DNA from 3 places in the Bacillus sp. FJAT-27231 genome. Region 1 is predicted to be linked to each of the others. Evidence: riboswitches for the same ligand, from Rfam matches in the RefSeq annotation. Region 1 holds a riboswitch; each other region holds the start of a gene.
The links. Region 1 has a riboswitch for S-adenosylmethionine ahead of metK (methionine adenosyltransferase). Riboswitches for the same ligand answer to the same signal wherever they lie in the genome.
Positions count from the first base shown of each region.

Region 1 (5,009 bases):
AAGCGAATAGCTTCTGTAAAGTTTTTCCCCGACAATAATGCCAGCACAGCCCCTCCCTCGCAATGAAATGTTTTATGAGTAATACTGGAGAGAGCCTGGCGGCGCAATTCTTCATTTGGAATCTCTTTCGCTTTTGCTTTCCAATAACATAGCTGTTCATGAACAATCGGAAAGACCCTTTTATACATGCTATGCATTAAGTGCAACGGTGTCATCGGGACTGGCATTTTGTCACCTCATTCCTCAATCACGTACCCTAATAAACGCAGTCTATTTTCTACAAATCCCTTAGCATAGTGAAAGACTTCTTCCCGTTCCGGTTCATTAAATATTTCATGATAAAGACCCGGCCACTCCTTATAGTGCATCTCTGATAAATCAAGACGATGAAACCACTTTCTCACACTTTTTTTATCAACGATTAAGTCATGTCCTGCTTGCATAACGAGAAGCGGAACATCTGGCACTGCCCCTGTCTTTAAGTCGGCTGTCTTCATCGCCTGAAGCAGTTCACGGTACCAGCGAACGGACACTTTGTTCACATACAGCATGTCCTCTTTATCAGCTTGTCTAACCTCTTCATTTCTTGTCGCCATTTCGACTGTCAATCCAGAAGAAAACTTTACTGAAGGAGAGAGTGAATTTAGCCCATGCGATAGAATGTCGACAATCTTTGGCGGGGTGTGAATCATCCCAAGACAAGGGGAAGATAAGATAACCCCTGCCGTTTCTACTTCCATTTCCTGAAGCAGCCGGATGGCAATTAGCCCTCCCATACTATGTCCTAATAAGAATAAAGGCAAATCAAACTGGTAGGCTGCCTGTACCCAGTCTTTTACTTCCTCGATATATTCATTAAAAGATGAAATGTGTCCTCTTTGTGCTCTCGATGTCATACCTTGGCCAGGCAAATCGCCCATTACCACATGAAAGCCGTTTCTGCGCCACATTTCAATCAGCCAGCCATAACGGCCATGATGCTCCATCGCTCCATGAATCATAACGATGACACCTTTCGGCTGTTGTTTTGTTTCCCATTTCCACATCACGCATCTTCCTCCGGCTTTTTATAGTCCTATACTTTTTACCTTCTATTATACAAATCAAATCGTTTTAGTTAAAATAATAAGCAAATTGATCCTGCTTATCTTTGGCGGGACAAATAAAGGAAGGGGAGAAAGATGATTTATCCTTATAACAATAAAACACCGAAAATTGCTGATTCCGCTTATATAGCGGATTACGTAACCATTACCGGCGACGTGACAATCGGCGAAGAAACCAATGTTTGGTTTAATACCTCTATTCGAGGAGACGTAGCTCCCACTGTGATTGGGAAAAAAGTCAGCATTCAGGATAATTCCGTGCTTCACCAAAGCCCAAACAATCCTCTCATCATTGAAGATGAAGTCACGATTGGCCATCAGGTAATCCTGCACAGCTGTAAAATTAGAAAAAATGCTCTTATTGGGATGGGATCCATTATTCTTGACAATGCTGAAATCGGTGAAGGTGCCTTTATTGGAGCTGGCAGTCTCGTTCCACAAGGCAAGGTCATTCCGCCTCACTCTGTCGCATTCGGACGGCCAGCAAAAGTCATTCGTCCAGTGAACGAGGAAGACCGAAAAGACATGGAACGCATTGTAAGAGAATATGTAGAAAAAGGACAATATTATAAAAGTATACAGAAAAAGCCTGAAGACTATTAAAAAGTCTCCAGGCTTTTTGATTTTTCATTAGTTTGCTGCTTGTTCTTTTAAGAGGTCAGCTTTATCTGTTCTTTCCCATGGAAGATCGACATCTGTACGGCCAAAATGTCCGTAAGCTGCTGTTTGCTTGTAAATCGGACGGCGAAGTCCAAGCATATTAATGATACCAGCTGGACGAAGATCAAAGTTGCTGCGAACAAGTTCCACAAGCTGCTCCTCAGAAACCGTTCCAGTACCGAATGTATCAATGGCAATCGATACAGGCTGTGCTACACCAATCGCATAAGCGAGCTGCACTTCACATTTATCAGCCAGGCCAGCAGCAACAATATTTTTCGCTACATAACGAGCGGCATAAGCTGCTGAACGGTCTACTTTTGTTGGATCTTTACCGGAGAATGCTCCACCGCCATGGCGTGCATATCCGCCGTATGTATCCACAATGATTTTTCGGCCAGTTAAACCAGCATCCCCTTGAGGTCCGCCAATAACGAAACGGCCCGTTGGATTAATAAAGAATTTTGTATTCTCATCAATTAATTCAGCTGGGACAACTGGATTAATCACTTGCTCACGCAAATCGCTTTGAATTTGTTCAAGCGTTACTTCCGGATGATGCTGCGTTGAAATAACGATAGTGTCAATTCTTACTGGCTTATCGTTCTCATCGTATTCAACGGTTACTTGTGTTTTACCATCTGGACGCAAATAATTTAGCGTTTCTTCTTTTCTTACTTTTGTCAGCTGGCGGGACAATTTATGAGCAAGTGAAATCGGCAGCGGCATTAATTCTTTTGTTTCATTACAAGCAAAGCCAAACATTAAGCCTTGGTCGCCTGCGCCAATCGCTTCGATTTCTTCATCACTCATTTGGCCTTCACGAGCTTCAAGAGCAACGTCTACCCCTGCTGCAATGTCAGGAGACTGCTCATCAATAGATGTCAGCACACCACAAGTGTCTGCATCAAATCCATATTTTGCACGTGTGTAGCCAATTTCTCTTACTGTTTCACGAACGATTTTATTAATGTCCACGTAAGAAGATGTTGTAATTTCCCCTGCTACGAGTACAAGCCCAGTTGTAACAGATGTTTCTGCCGCTACGCGTGCATTTGGATCTTTTGACAAGATTTCATCCAGGATGGCATCAGAAATCTGATCACAAATTTTGTCCGGATGCCCTTCAGTAACTGACTCTGAAGTAAAGAGACGACGATTTTTAGTCATGAAACTTCCTCCTTAAAAATGATCAACGAAACTGCCGATCGTTAATGGTACGGTACTCATTTTCCCTAAGTTTATCCTTTTAAAAATAAAAAAACCCCTCCTGAAATAAAGAGAGGAAAGGTTGGTCTTGTCAACATAGGCCTTTCACTCTTATCGCTCAAGGTTTTGCCCTTGCTGCAGGTTAGCACCTTTGTCTTGAAAATAATCTTATAATGATATAAGTGCTGGTCAGTCTCTGTTATGACTGCCGCCTATAATCAAGCAGGTTGCCGGGCTTCATTGGGCCTGTCCCTCCGCCAGCTCAGGATAAGAGTATCCGTTCAAGGTTACATCATACGTAATCCCTCTGGCAATGTCAACAGATTTAGTGTAAAATCTCTTTGTTTTTTCCGGTTTCTTTTCATAAAGAAGGGAACAATTTGTTAATAAAAAGTCACAAAAAAAAATAAATGAATAGTATAGACTATTAAATGTAATGTGTTATACTATTTTTGAGTAAACGATTAAGATGCCAATTCATTTAAATTCAGATAAAGGATGGTTATTTATTTATGAAAACTGCTAGTGTTTCAAACGAAATTTTGGAACTTTTAAAAGGTGCTAACGTAACAATGCAGCCATCTGTGCCGCTGCTCGTAGAAAAAGTACTTAATCGCAAAGAAGGCGTTCTAACTGCTTCTGGAGCAGTAAGTGCTGAAACGGGAAAGTATACAGGGCGTTCTCCTAAAGACAAGTTTATCGTTGAAGAACCATCAACAAAAGATAAAATTGATTGGGGTCCCGTGAACGAACCGATTTCTTCAGAAGTATTTGATCAATTATACACGAAAGTGATCAACTATTTAAAGGAGCAAGAAGAACTATTCGTATTCAAAGGATTTGCAGGGGCTGATCCAGCTCACCGTCTTCCAATCCAAGTGATCAATGAATACGCATGGCATAACTTATTTGCTCATCAGCTTTTCATTCGTCCGACTGAAGAAGAATTAAAAGATCATCAAGCAGGCTTTACAATCGTATCTGCGCCGAACTTCAAAGCAGATCCTGCAGTAGATGGCACAAAATCAGAAGCATTCGTTATCATTTCTTTTGAGCGCCGCATTGTGTTGATCGGCGGAACGGAATATGCAGGAGAAATGAAAAAATCAATCTTCTCTGTAATGAACTATCTACTTCCAGAAAACGACATCTTATCTATGCACTGCTCAGCAAACGTTGGCTATGAAGGTGACGTAGCATTGTTCTTCGGTCTTTCAGGTACAGGTAAGACAACGTTAAGTGCTGATCCAAATCGCCGCTTAATCGGTGATGACGAGCATGGCTGGTCTGCGAGCGGCGTGTTCAATATTGAAGGCGGCTGCTACGCTAAAACAATCGGACTTTCTCGTGAAAAAGAACCACAAATTTTTGATGCGATCCGTTTCGGTTCGGTCCTTGAGAATGTGGTACTTGATGAACAATCCCGCATTCCAGATTACAATGATAACAGCTTGACAGAAAATACTCGTGCTGCTTATCCATTACAAGCAATTGATAACATCGTTGACCCAAGCGTAGCCGGTCATCCAAATACAATCATTTTCTTAACAGCTGATGCATTCGGCGTTCTGCCTCCAATCAGCAAGTTAACAAAAGAGCAAGCAATGTATCATTTCTTGAGCGGATACACATCTAAGCTTGCTGGTACAGAGCGTGGAGTCACTTCTCCGCAAGTAACATTCTCTACATGCTTCGGCTCACCATTCCTTCCGCTTGAAGCAACACGCTATGCGGAAATGCTCGGTGAGAAAATCGATGAGCACAACGTTCAGGTGTTCCTCGTGAATACAGGCTGGACTGGCGGCGAATATGGCGTTGGTTCTCGTATGAAACTCGCTTATACACGCGCAATGGTTCAAGCAGCTCTAGAAGGCGAATTAAATAACGTTGAAACGTATACAACAAAAACATTTGGCCTGCAAATTCCGCTTCACGTACCGGGTGTACCGGATGAAGTTCTAATTCCGCGTAAAGCTTGGGCAGACGAAGATGCCTTCATGACAAAGGCTGCAGAACTTGCTGGCAAGTTCCGTG
Region 1 covers NZ_LFZU01000001.1:3,182,197-3,187,205, forward strand. The annotation lists gene AC623_RS15230 (tetraprenyl-beta-curcumene synthase family protein) at 1-227, opposite strand, end outside; gene AC623_RS15235 (alpha/beta hydrolase) at 237-1,046, opposite strand; gene AC623_RS15240 (gamma carbonic anhydrase) at 1,182-1,709, shown strand; gene metK (methionine adenosyltransferase) at 1,737-2,936, opposite strand; SAM riboswitch class I at 3,084-3,249, opposite strand; gene pckA (phosphoenolpyruvate carboxykinase (ATP)) at 3,488-5,009, shown strand, end outside.

Region 2 (5,009 bases), 2.6 Mb from region 1:
AATATTGTTTGGACATGAGCGATCCCTCTTTCATTCGTTTTTCCATCTAATTCTTCGATGTAATGGATCAATTCAATGGACATTTCATAGCGCATAAATGGCGTAATAATATAGATACCGTTAAACAGCTTGGCTGCTGTATCGATTAATTCTTTTGCAATGGCGAGCCCTTCAAGTGCTGCCGCTTCTTTATCATTCTCATGTGCCTTCATTCTGGCAAGTGTTTCTTCCGACAGCTTAATGCCAGGGACCTCATGATGAAGGAATTCAGCGTTGCGCGAGCTTGTTAGTGGCATAATGCCAAGGAAGATTGGAGTCGGTAAATGCTTCGTCGCTTCGTATACTTCGACGATTTTTTCTTTTGTAAAAATCGGCTGTGTAATAAAGTAATCAGCCCCACATTCAATTTTCTTCTCTAGGCGCTTCACAGCCCGATCGAGTACGCGCACATTTGGATTGAAGGCGGCTGCAACGGAAAAGTTTGCTTTTTGTTTTAACGGCTTGCCTGAAAAAGAAATTCCCTCGTTTAGCTGTTTGATTAATTGGATAAGCTCCATGCTCGAAACATCATATACAGAAGTGGCCCCTGGGAAGTCGCCAACTTTCGTCGGGTCCCCTGTAATGGCAAGTACATCATGAAGTCCAAGAGCATGTAACCCCATTAGATGAGATTGTAAGCCAATCAAGTTCCGATCTCGGCATGTAATGTGGACAAGCGGGCGGATCTGATGCTGCATTTTGAGTAGAGAGCCCATTGCCAAATTGCTGACGCGCGGGGAGGCAAGGGAGTTATCGGCCATTGTGATAGCCGCCATCCCTGTTTGTTGCAGAGCCTTAGCCCCCTTAATATAAGTAGCCGTATCTAAATGTTTCGGCGTATCAAGTTCAACGATAATGGTCCGTTCTTTCTTTACCTGCTCATGGAGCGGCGGTACCACTAGCGGGGCCGGCTCTTTAATAATAATCGGTTTTTTAGCAACTACTTTTTTCTCTGTAATCGGTGCAAGGCCAGCGAGTGCTTTTTTGGCTGCCTCAATGTGCTTAGGCGTTGTGCCGCAGCAGCCACCGATGAGACGGACACCTTCGTTGCGCAAATGCACCGCTGCCTGGCCAAAATAATCAGCTTCCGATTCGTAGACAATACGCCCGTCTTCAACATCAAGAAGGCTGGCATTCGGGTACGCTGACAAAAAGGCTTTTTCAGGCAATGTCACTTCTTCAAAGGCTTGAATAGTATGATAGGGGCCGAGTCGGCAGTTCACACCGACAACATTGGCACCGAGTGCTTCAAGCTGTTTGAAAGCATGATTTAGTGAAAGGCCATTTTGCAGAATACCCGGCTCGTGCATTGATACTTGGGAAATGATAGGCAAGTCTGTCATTTGGCGGAGCAGCTGTAAAACGGTCGTTAATTCTTCAAAGTCATAATAGGTTTCAAGGAGGAACCCATCAGGCTCTTCTAATAAGATGGCTTCTGCCTGCTGTTGAAAGGACGCTTTAATATCCGCGAGGGAAACGCTGCTTTTGCGGATGCCGCGCATGCCGCCGATCGTTCCGAGTACAAATCGCTGATCAGGCGCTGCGGCTTTTTTGGCAATGCGCACGGCTGCTTTGTTCAATTCTTCTACACGATCTTCCATTCCATACCTTGTCAGTTTCAAAGCATTGGCACTGTACGTGTTTGTTTGAATAACATCTGCACCTGCTTTTATATATTCACGATGAATTTTCTCAATAATCTCGGGTTTTTCTATATTGAGCTCCTCATAGCAAAAGTCAATCCCATAGGAATAGAGGAGAGTACCCATTGCCCCGTCAGCTATTAGTACTTCGTTTTGCAGCCTTTCTAATAACGTCATATTTTCCGTCCTTTCCGAATCGCTATTCTTATCATAAGAAAAAGCCTTCTTACAATTAAGAAGGCTTTACATTGTGAATGTTTAATCCTTCTTATCTCTCAAACTGACAAAGCAGTTTGCTGGATTTAGCACCTAGGCCCGCTAGCGGCTGGTTGCTGAAGCTTCACAGGGCCAGTCCCCTCAGCTTCTCTTGATAAGAATAAATATATATAGATTTAGTAAGATAATTGAACATATCATATCTCTTTAAGTGGGATTAGTCAATAGAAAATTTAGAATATTTGAGAGGGATTGTCGAACAGAAGACAGCGAGCTATACTTTTAACAGATAAAGGAGGAATCAGGTTGAATCAGCTTCGTTATTCGTTATTTATTTTAGCAGGGGCATGCAGCTATGGTTTTCAAGCTTCAGTCGTCAAGCTGGCAACCAATGCAGGTTATCAGGCCGGCCAGATGACAGGTTCACAATATGTCTTTGGACTTCTGCTAATGCTGATCCCTTTCATTATAACAAAACGTAGTAGGCTGCAGTTTAAGCAAATCGCATCATTGCTTGGGCTTGGTGTGCTGCTTAGCTTAACGGGTGTTTTTTATGCGACAAGCATCCAGGAGCTGTCAGCTTCTATTGCCATCGTCCTGCTCTTTCAATTTACTTGGATGGGAATTCTCATTGAATCGATTTATTTAAGAGCGTTTCCGTCAGCTGTAAAGATTGTTTCGGCTGTTGTTTTATGGGCTGGCACGTTTCTAGCTGCTGGAATATCTTCAGAGGGAATTAACTTGTTAAGCGATCCAAAGGGGCTTATTTCCGGACTTTTAGCTGCTTTGATGTTTGCTTTATTTATTTTCTTCAGCGGAAAAACAGGAACAGAAGTACCGGCTATTCAGAAAAGCTTTATCATTTCTCTTGGCGGCTTATTGACCGCTTTATTGTTCGTATCACCGGCTTTTATTGTAGATGGGACGATGACAGGCGGTTTATGGAAATACGGGCTGCTTGTTGGACTGCTAGGTGTCCTTGTACCCGTTATCCTTTTCGCTCTCGGTACCCCGCACGTTGATTCCGGGGTGGCTACTATTCTCGGGGCAGCAGAACTGCCAGCCGCTATGATTGGTGCCATGCTAGTCGTTGGCGAGCACTTGACCGCTGAACAAGTTTCTGGGATTATGATTATCTTAATTGGCATTGCCATACCGCAGTGGCCGCGAGGTGGAAGGATAAAACCGAAGCATTTGTACAGCAGTTAGTTCTAGAAGTCGTCACAAAGCAGAAAGCAGAAAAATGCTATACTGTGGGTAAATACTACTTACAGGACGGTAAATAAATGAATACACAATTGTGGAAGCAAGCGAAGGAATTTATTACAGTTTGTTATCAGGAATTGAGTAAACCGAGCGAAGAAATGAAAGCCCGTCTTCACGAAATAAGAGAGCAAATTGAAACAACGGGCACGTACACGCAAACGTATGAAGAACTTAGCCATGGGGCAAAAATGGCATGGCGCAATAGCAACCGTTGTATTGGGCGATTATTTTGGCAAATGCTTCATGTATTTGATGAAAGAAAAGCCGAAACTGAAAAAGAGGTATTTGAAGCTTTAAGCCGTCACGTTGAGTTTGCGTCGAATGAAGGGAAAATCCGCCCAACTATTACTATCTTTCGTCCATCCAAAGAGGGACAAGAGGACATTCGTATTTGGAATCATCAATTGATTCGGTATGCTGGCTATAAAACAGAAGAAGGAATAAAGGGTGATCCGGCTTCCATTGACTTAACGGCTAGGTGTCAAAAGCTTGGCTGGAGAGGAGAGGGGACGGATTTTGATCTATTGCCTTGGGTTGTGCAAATAGGCAATCGTCCACCTGAGCTGCAAGAATTGAATAAAGAGCTAGTGAAGGAAATTTCCATTGTTCATCCAGAATATGATTGGTTTGCCGAGCTGCAATTAAAATGGTATGCCGTTCCTATTATTTCTGATATGAAGCTGGAAATAGGAGGAATTGAGTATAAAGCAGCTCCATTCAACGGTTGGTATATGGGAACAGAAGTTGGAGCCCGTAACTTGGCAGATGATTTTCGTTACAACCAGCTTCCTGTTATTGCGGAGCGAATGGAACTAGATATGAGCAGAGCTTCATCTATGTGGAAAGACCGAGCGCTCGTTGAATTAAATATAGCTGTTCTTCACTCATTTAAGAATGCAGGAGTGAGTATCGTCGATCATCACACAGCCGCTCAGCAATTTAGAACATTTGAGCAAAACGAAGAGCGAGAAGGAAGAGCCATAACAGGGGATTGGACGTGGTTAATTCCGCCGGTATCCCCAGCGGCTGTCCATGTTTTCCATAAAGAATATAATAATTCTATCAAAACACCTAACTATTTTTATCAGGAAACGATTTACTAACAAAAAAGCAGCCGAAAAGGCTGCTTTTTCTGTTTCTTGTATTGATTATTTTCAGCTCGTTACTTTTTGTAAGCTTTTCATCACGTGGAGTGAACGTCCGGTACCGATGGCCACAGACTCTAATGGATTTGGTGCCAGGTGAACAGGAACGATAATTTCCTGGCTGAGCCATTCTTGCATGCCATTCAACAAGGAACCGCCACCGCTGATTACCACTCCTCTATCCACGATATCACCGCTTAATTCAGGAGGGGAATTTTCAAGAGTCACGCGAATCGTTTCTAAGATCGCAAGCAAAGATTCTTTAATGGCTTTTTGGATTTCATAAGAGCTTACTTCAATGGTTTTCGGTAAGCCGGTCACAAGATCGCGTCCGCGTACATCCATTAAACGCTCTTCATGATCAACTAAAGCATAGCCAATCTCCATTTTTACTTTTTCTGCTGTCCGCTCTCCGATAAGGAGGTTATATTGCTTGCGGATATATTGAATAATATCCTCATCTAATTTATCGCCGCCAATGCGAATAGAGTTGCAAGAAACGACTCCTCCGTAAGAGATAATCGCAACTTCCGTTGTGCCGCCGCCAATATCAACGATTAAGTTGGCAATAGGCTCTTCTACAGGCAAATCAGCTCCGATAGCAGCGGCAACAGGCTCTTCAATGAGATGAACAGTCTTCGCGCCGCTGCTCTTTACTGCATCCTGGATCGCTCTTTTTTCGACAGAAGTGGCACCGGAA
Region 2 covers NZ_LFZU01000001.1:610,462-615,470, forward strand. The annotation lists gene AC623_RS02845 (bifunctional homocysteine S-methyltransferase/methylenetetrahydrofolate reductase) at 1-1,859, opposite strand, end outside; gene metH (methionine synthase) at 1-16, opposite strand, end outside; SAM riboswitch class I at 1,948-2,059, opposite strand; gene AC623_RS02850 (EamA family transporter) at 2,205-3,107, shown strand; gene AC623_RS02855 (nitric oxide synthase oxygenase) at 3,185-4,267, shown strand; gene mreBH (rod-share determining protein MreBH) at 4,319-5,009, opposite strand, start outside.
Region 2: it holds a riboswitch for S-adenosylmethionine, as region 1 does, so the genes downstream of both, AC623_RS02845 (bifunctional homocysteine S-methyltransferase/methylenetetrahydrofolate reductase) here and metK (methionine adenosyltransferase) in region 1, are expected to answer to the same signal.

Region 3 (5,009 bases), 2.7 Mb from region 1:
AGTTTACTAAAAGAGAGTTTTGGAATGAATGAAGTTACAGAATGACAGAGGAGGGCATTTTATGGGTGTAACAGCTACTTATCTGTTCCCGTCGCATCCCGATCAAGAAAAAAAGGCAGAACAATATGCTTTAGGCCTGACAGTCGGTTCTTGGACAGATATTCCACATTTGGAGCGTCAGCAATTACAGAAAAATAAAGGGGAAGTTGTGTCAGTAGAAAAAGGAGAGGAAAAGGACACAGTAAAAATCCATTATCCATCCGCTAATTTTTCAGCCGATCTTCCCGCTATTTTGACAACCGTATATGGAAAGCTTTCTTTTTTTGAAGGCCATGAGTTAGTTGATCTAACATTTGATGATGAGCTTCTCCGCCAATTCCCTGGACCGCGCTTTGGGGTGAAGGGGGTCAGGGAGAAATTAAATCTATACGATCGTCCCTTGTTGATGGCTATTTTCAAAGGAGTGATAGGCAGAGATTTGTCTTTTTTCTCTTCTCAATTAGAAGACCTGCTGGCAGGAGGCATTGATCTGATTAAAGACGATGAAATTCTTTTTGAGAATGAGTTAACGCCTTTTGAAAAGAGAATCACAACAGCTAGAGAAATCATTAACCGTCATTATGAACATACAGGCCAGCGAGCTTTATATGCAGTGAATCTGTCGGGGAGATCAAATGAACTTCAGGAGAAAGCAGAGCGGGCGCAAGAACTAGGAGCGAATGCTTTATTGTTTAATGTGCATGCTTATGGATTGGACACATTGCAAGCGTTGCGTGAAAATGACAATATTTCTTTGCCTATTATGGCACATTCTGCTTTATCAGGCGTTCTAGCTGGACAGCCTGGCGGTGGCTACTCGTATTCCTTGCTTGTTGGAAAGCTAACGCGTCTAACCGGTGGAGATTTCTCCTTATTCCCAAGTCCATACGGGAATGTAGCGATCCCATCGTCTGATGCATTAGCGATTGGGCAGGCGCTTACGGAAGAAAATCGTTTTGAACAAACTTTCTCTGTGCCTTCTGCTGGGATTCATCCAGGAATGGTGCCGCAGTTGTTAAAAGATTTTGGCAGCGAGAGCTTGGTCATCAACGCAGGAGGAGGAGTCTTTGGACATCCAGATGGACCAATCAGCGGTGCCCAAGCTTTCCGAGCTGCGATTGATGCGAGTATAAATAATGTTTCCTTAACGGAAGCAGCTAAAACGTCAGAACCTTTAAAGCGTGCCATTGACCAATGGGGAATTGTCACGACTTCATAAAGTGATCCAAGCCATAAGCGGTTTCGTTTTTTTAATTTTTAGCTCCGTTACAGGTGAATATTATTTCTAAATGGTTGATTGGGGCAGAAAGCAAAGTGACTAGAGTGTAAATCAACATTTATTATTACCAGAGTCCTTTTTTAAAATAAAAGATATTGACAGTTTTGGATGAACGTGACATAATCCAAGTAAATTCATGAGAATAATAAATTTAATAACGAGATCTTATCAAGAGCAGGCGGAGGGATGAGCCCTATGAAGCCCGGCAACCGACTTTTTTAAGCACGGTGCTAATTCTCACAGCAGTCATGCTGAAAGATAAGAAGTTGTTTTTTCGAAAACCTCTTCTTATCGAAGAGGTTTTTTGTATAGAAAGGCAGGTTGATAAGAGTTGAGTATAGTGGTGACTCGGATTCATGAGTTGGCAGATATAAAAGAGGAACTGGCAGCACGCGACTGGTTCATGGGAACGAGCGGGAACTTGGCCATTAAAGTACAGGGTGAGCCGCTCCAATTTCTCGTAACGGCTAGCGGAAAAGATAAACGAAAAAAGACAAATGAAGATTTTTTGCTTGTTGATCAGGACGGAAATCCTGTAGGAGAAACGAATGTTAAGCCTTCTGCCGAGACTCTTCTCCATTGTGAAATCTATGGCAGGTCGAATGCGGGCTGCAGCCTTCACGTTCATACGATAGCGAACAACGTGATTTCGGAAATTTATGGCGATGAAGGAAAAGTTGTATTTAAAGGACAGGAACTGATTAAAGCTTTCGGCCGCTGGGAAGAAGATGCCGAGTGGGAAATTCCGATCATTCCTAATCACGCTGATATTCCAAAACTAGCAGCCGCTTTAGCCCCGTTTGTAGAAGAAGATAAGGGAGCCGTTCTCATCCGCAATCATGGAATCACAGCTTGGGGAAAGAACGCCTTTGAGGCTAAAAAAGTACTTGAAGCATGTGAGTTCTTGTTTCAATACGAGCTGGCGCTTCTGCAGGCAAAGGCAAATTTACAAATCATTAGGCAGAAATAATAGTAGACATAAAGAAATGGCGGGGGACAAATTGATTAAAAGAATGGAACATGTCGGAATCATGGTGAAGAACTTAGAAAAGTCCATTTCATTTTACACAGACATTATCGGTTTTCAGCTTTTGGGCCGCTTGGATCATCCGAACGGTCAAATTAAAATAGCCTTTATCGGAACAGAAGATAAAGAAGGAACCCAGATCGAACTGTTGGAAGGATATAATGATTCATTGCCTGTGGAAGGGAAAGTTCATCATCTTGCTTTAAAAGTGGAGGGCATTGAAAGTGAGATTGCAAGGTTGAAAGAGGCTGGTGTTCGTTTCATTGATAAAGAAATTACAACGCTGCCAAACGGCTCTCGTTACATGTTCTTTGAAGGACCGGATGGCGAATGGCTCGAATTGTTTGAAACTAATTAATTTACAGAAAGTAATAGGGGGATTTTTAAGATGATAAAGATAGCTAAAAAGTTAGCAGTATCAGGTTTAGCTTTAACATTGTTGCTGACGGGGTGTTCAACAGGCGAAAAAACGGCCTCCTCAGATGAAAAGAAACCAGGGAAAATTGAAAATGTGCCTGAACGATTCGCAAACGGAGAAGAAGTGAAAGTAAAAGTCATCCGGAAAATTGGCGGTGACGATCATACAGCTCAATTTTTAGCGGGTGCGAAAAAAGAGGGCGAAGATCTTGGATTTAAGGTGGATATCTTTACAGCGAACGGTGATACGGCTAAATTTCACGATGCCATTGAACAAGCTGCTAACCAAGATTATGACGGAGTGATTATCTCTCATGGGGACGATGCTGCAACTGTTGATGCGGTGAAAAAATTGAGAGAAAAAGATAAGAGTGTTGTTACGTTTGACTCGGTTGAGGATTTAAAACAAGTGGATGGTGTAACCTTAACATCTCAAGATGATAAAGCATTGGCTACCTTAAGCTTAGATCAATTAGTGAAGGATTTTAACGGGAAAGCCAACATTGCTTACCTTTGGGTAGATGGCTTCCCGCCAATGGTTCGCCGTAATGCGGTATATGAGGAAACATTAAAGAACAATCCGGGCATCAAAGAAGTGGAACGATTTGGTGTGGCCGCTGCTGATACGTCCGTTCAAACACAAAACGCGGTTCAGGCAATGTTGAAAAAGTATCCGAAAGGCAAGCTAGATGCGATTTATGCAACATGGGATGCCTTTGCTATCGGAGCAGCTCGTGCGATTAAAGAAGCAGGCCGTGATGAAGTGAAAATTTACGGAATTGATGTATCGAATGCAGATTTACAATTAATGCAGGAAAAAGGCAGTTCATGGAAGTACACAGCAGCAGTTGACCCGTCACTAATCGGGAAAATTGATATGAGAATTTTAGCAAAGAAATTGGCGGGAGAAGACACACCGCAAGAATATGCATTAGATGCAAGCTTAATCTCGCAAAAGGAATTATCTTCATCTAAAGAGCCGGTGAATATGGAGAGCTTAAAGAGCGTCGTGCCTAACTGGGGGAAATCAGCTGAGTTTGAAGAGGATTGGATGAAAACGTTGAAAGAACACTATTGAGAAGAGAGAGCATTCGCTTGATTTCTAGCGGATGCTTCCGTTTTTCTTCATGGCCATACCCATTTTATGAGAAGGGAACGAGTACGATGATTGAAATGAGAAATATCTCGATTGATTTCCCAGGGGTGGCGGCTTTAAAGAATGTGAATTTTCATGTGGAGAAGGGAAAAATTCATGCTCTGATTGGTGCCAACGGAGCGGGAAAATCCACATTAATGAAAGTGCTATCCGGAGCTTATGATCATTATCGAGGGGGCATTTATTTTCACGGGAAGGAAGCGGCTATCCGTTCTCCGAAAGAGGCGAAGCAATTAGGGATTCAAATGGTGTATCAAGAAGTGGATACGGCTCTTATTCCTTACTTAACTGTTGGTGAAAATATTATGCTCGAGAAAATGATTCACAGCATGGGGAAGAAGCAGCTAGTCAATTGGAAATCGCTTCACCGGCAGGCGGCGGATATTCTAGCGAGTTTGCATGTGGCTATTTCGACCCACAAGCGGGTGGATGAACTGACCCTGGCAGAAAAGCAAATGGTATTAATTGCCAGAGCGATTTCTGATCAATGTAAATGTTTGATATTGGATGAGCCGACAGCGCCATTAAGCCAGACGGAAACAGAAGAGCTGTTTCGGCTCATCCGTCTGCTAAAAGAAAAGGAAGTAGCCGTTATTTTTATCTCTCACCGATTGCCGGAGCTGTTTGCTATTTGCGAAGAGATCACGGTGATGAGAAACGGTGAGTTAGTCATGAAAGAAGAGACATCATGTACTTCTCCTAATGACGTCATTACCCAAATGCTTGGAAAAACATTAGACGAACAATATCCCCCTCATCAAGCTTCGATCGGAGACACGATTCTTGAGGTAAAGGGCCTGTCGGATGCGGGGATCGTAAAAAATTTGAACATACAAGTGAAAAAAGGCGAAATCGTGGGAATCGCCGGTCTTGTCGGTGCGGGCAAAACAGAAATTTGCCAGGCGCTATTCGGCGCTTCTTCACAAACAGCCGGTGAGATGATCGTTCATGGAAAAAAGGTGAACATCGCTTCTCCGTCTGATGCTGTACGACACGGAATTGTCCTCGTTCCGGAAGAAAGAAGAAAAGGGGGCATGGTCGTTTCTGAATCGGTGACGACCAATTTAACCGTTTCGAATATGAAACGATTT
Region 3 covers NZ_LFZU01000001.1:482,826-487,834, forward strand. The annotation lists gene AC623_RS02270 (1,2-dihydroxy-3-keto-5-methylthiopentene dioxygenase) at 1-10, shown strand, start outside; gene AC623_RS02275 (2,3-diketo-5-methylthiopentyl-1-phosphate enolase) at 62-1,258, shown strand; SAM riboswitch class I at 1,481-1,583, shown strand; gene AC623_RS02280 (methylthioribulose 1-phosphate dehydratase) at 1,650-2,288, shown strand; gene AC623_RS02285 (VOC family protein) at 2,332-2,703, shown strand; gene AC623_RS02290 (sugar ABC transporter substrate-binding protein) at 2,743-3,840, shown strand; gene AC623_RS02295 (sugar ABC transporter ATP-binding protein) at 3,927-5,009, shown strand, end outside.
Region 3: it holds a riboswitch for S-adenosylmethionine, as region 1 does, so the genes downstream of both, AC623_RS02280 (methylthioribulose 1-phosphate dehydratase) here and metK (methionine adenosyltransferase) in region 1, are expected to answer to the same signal.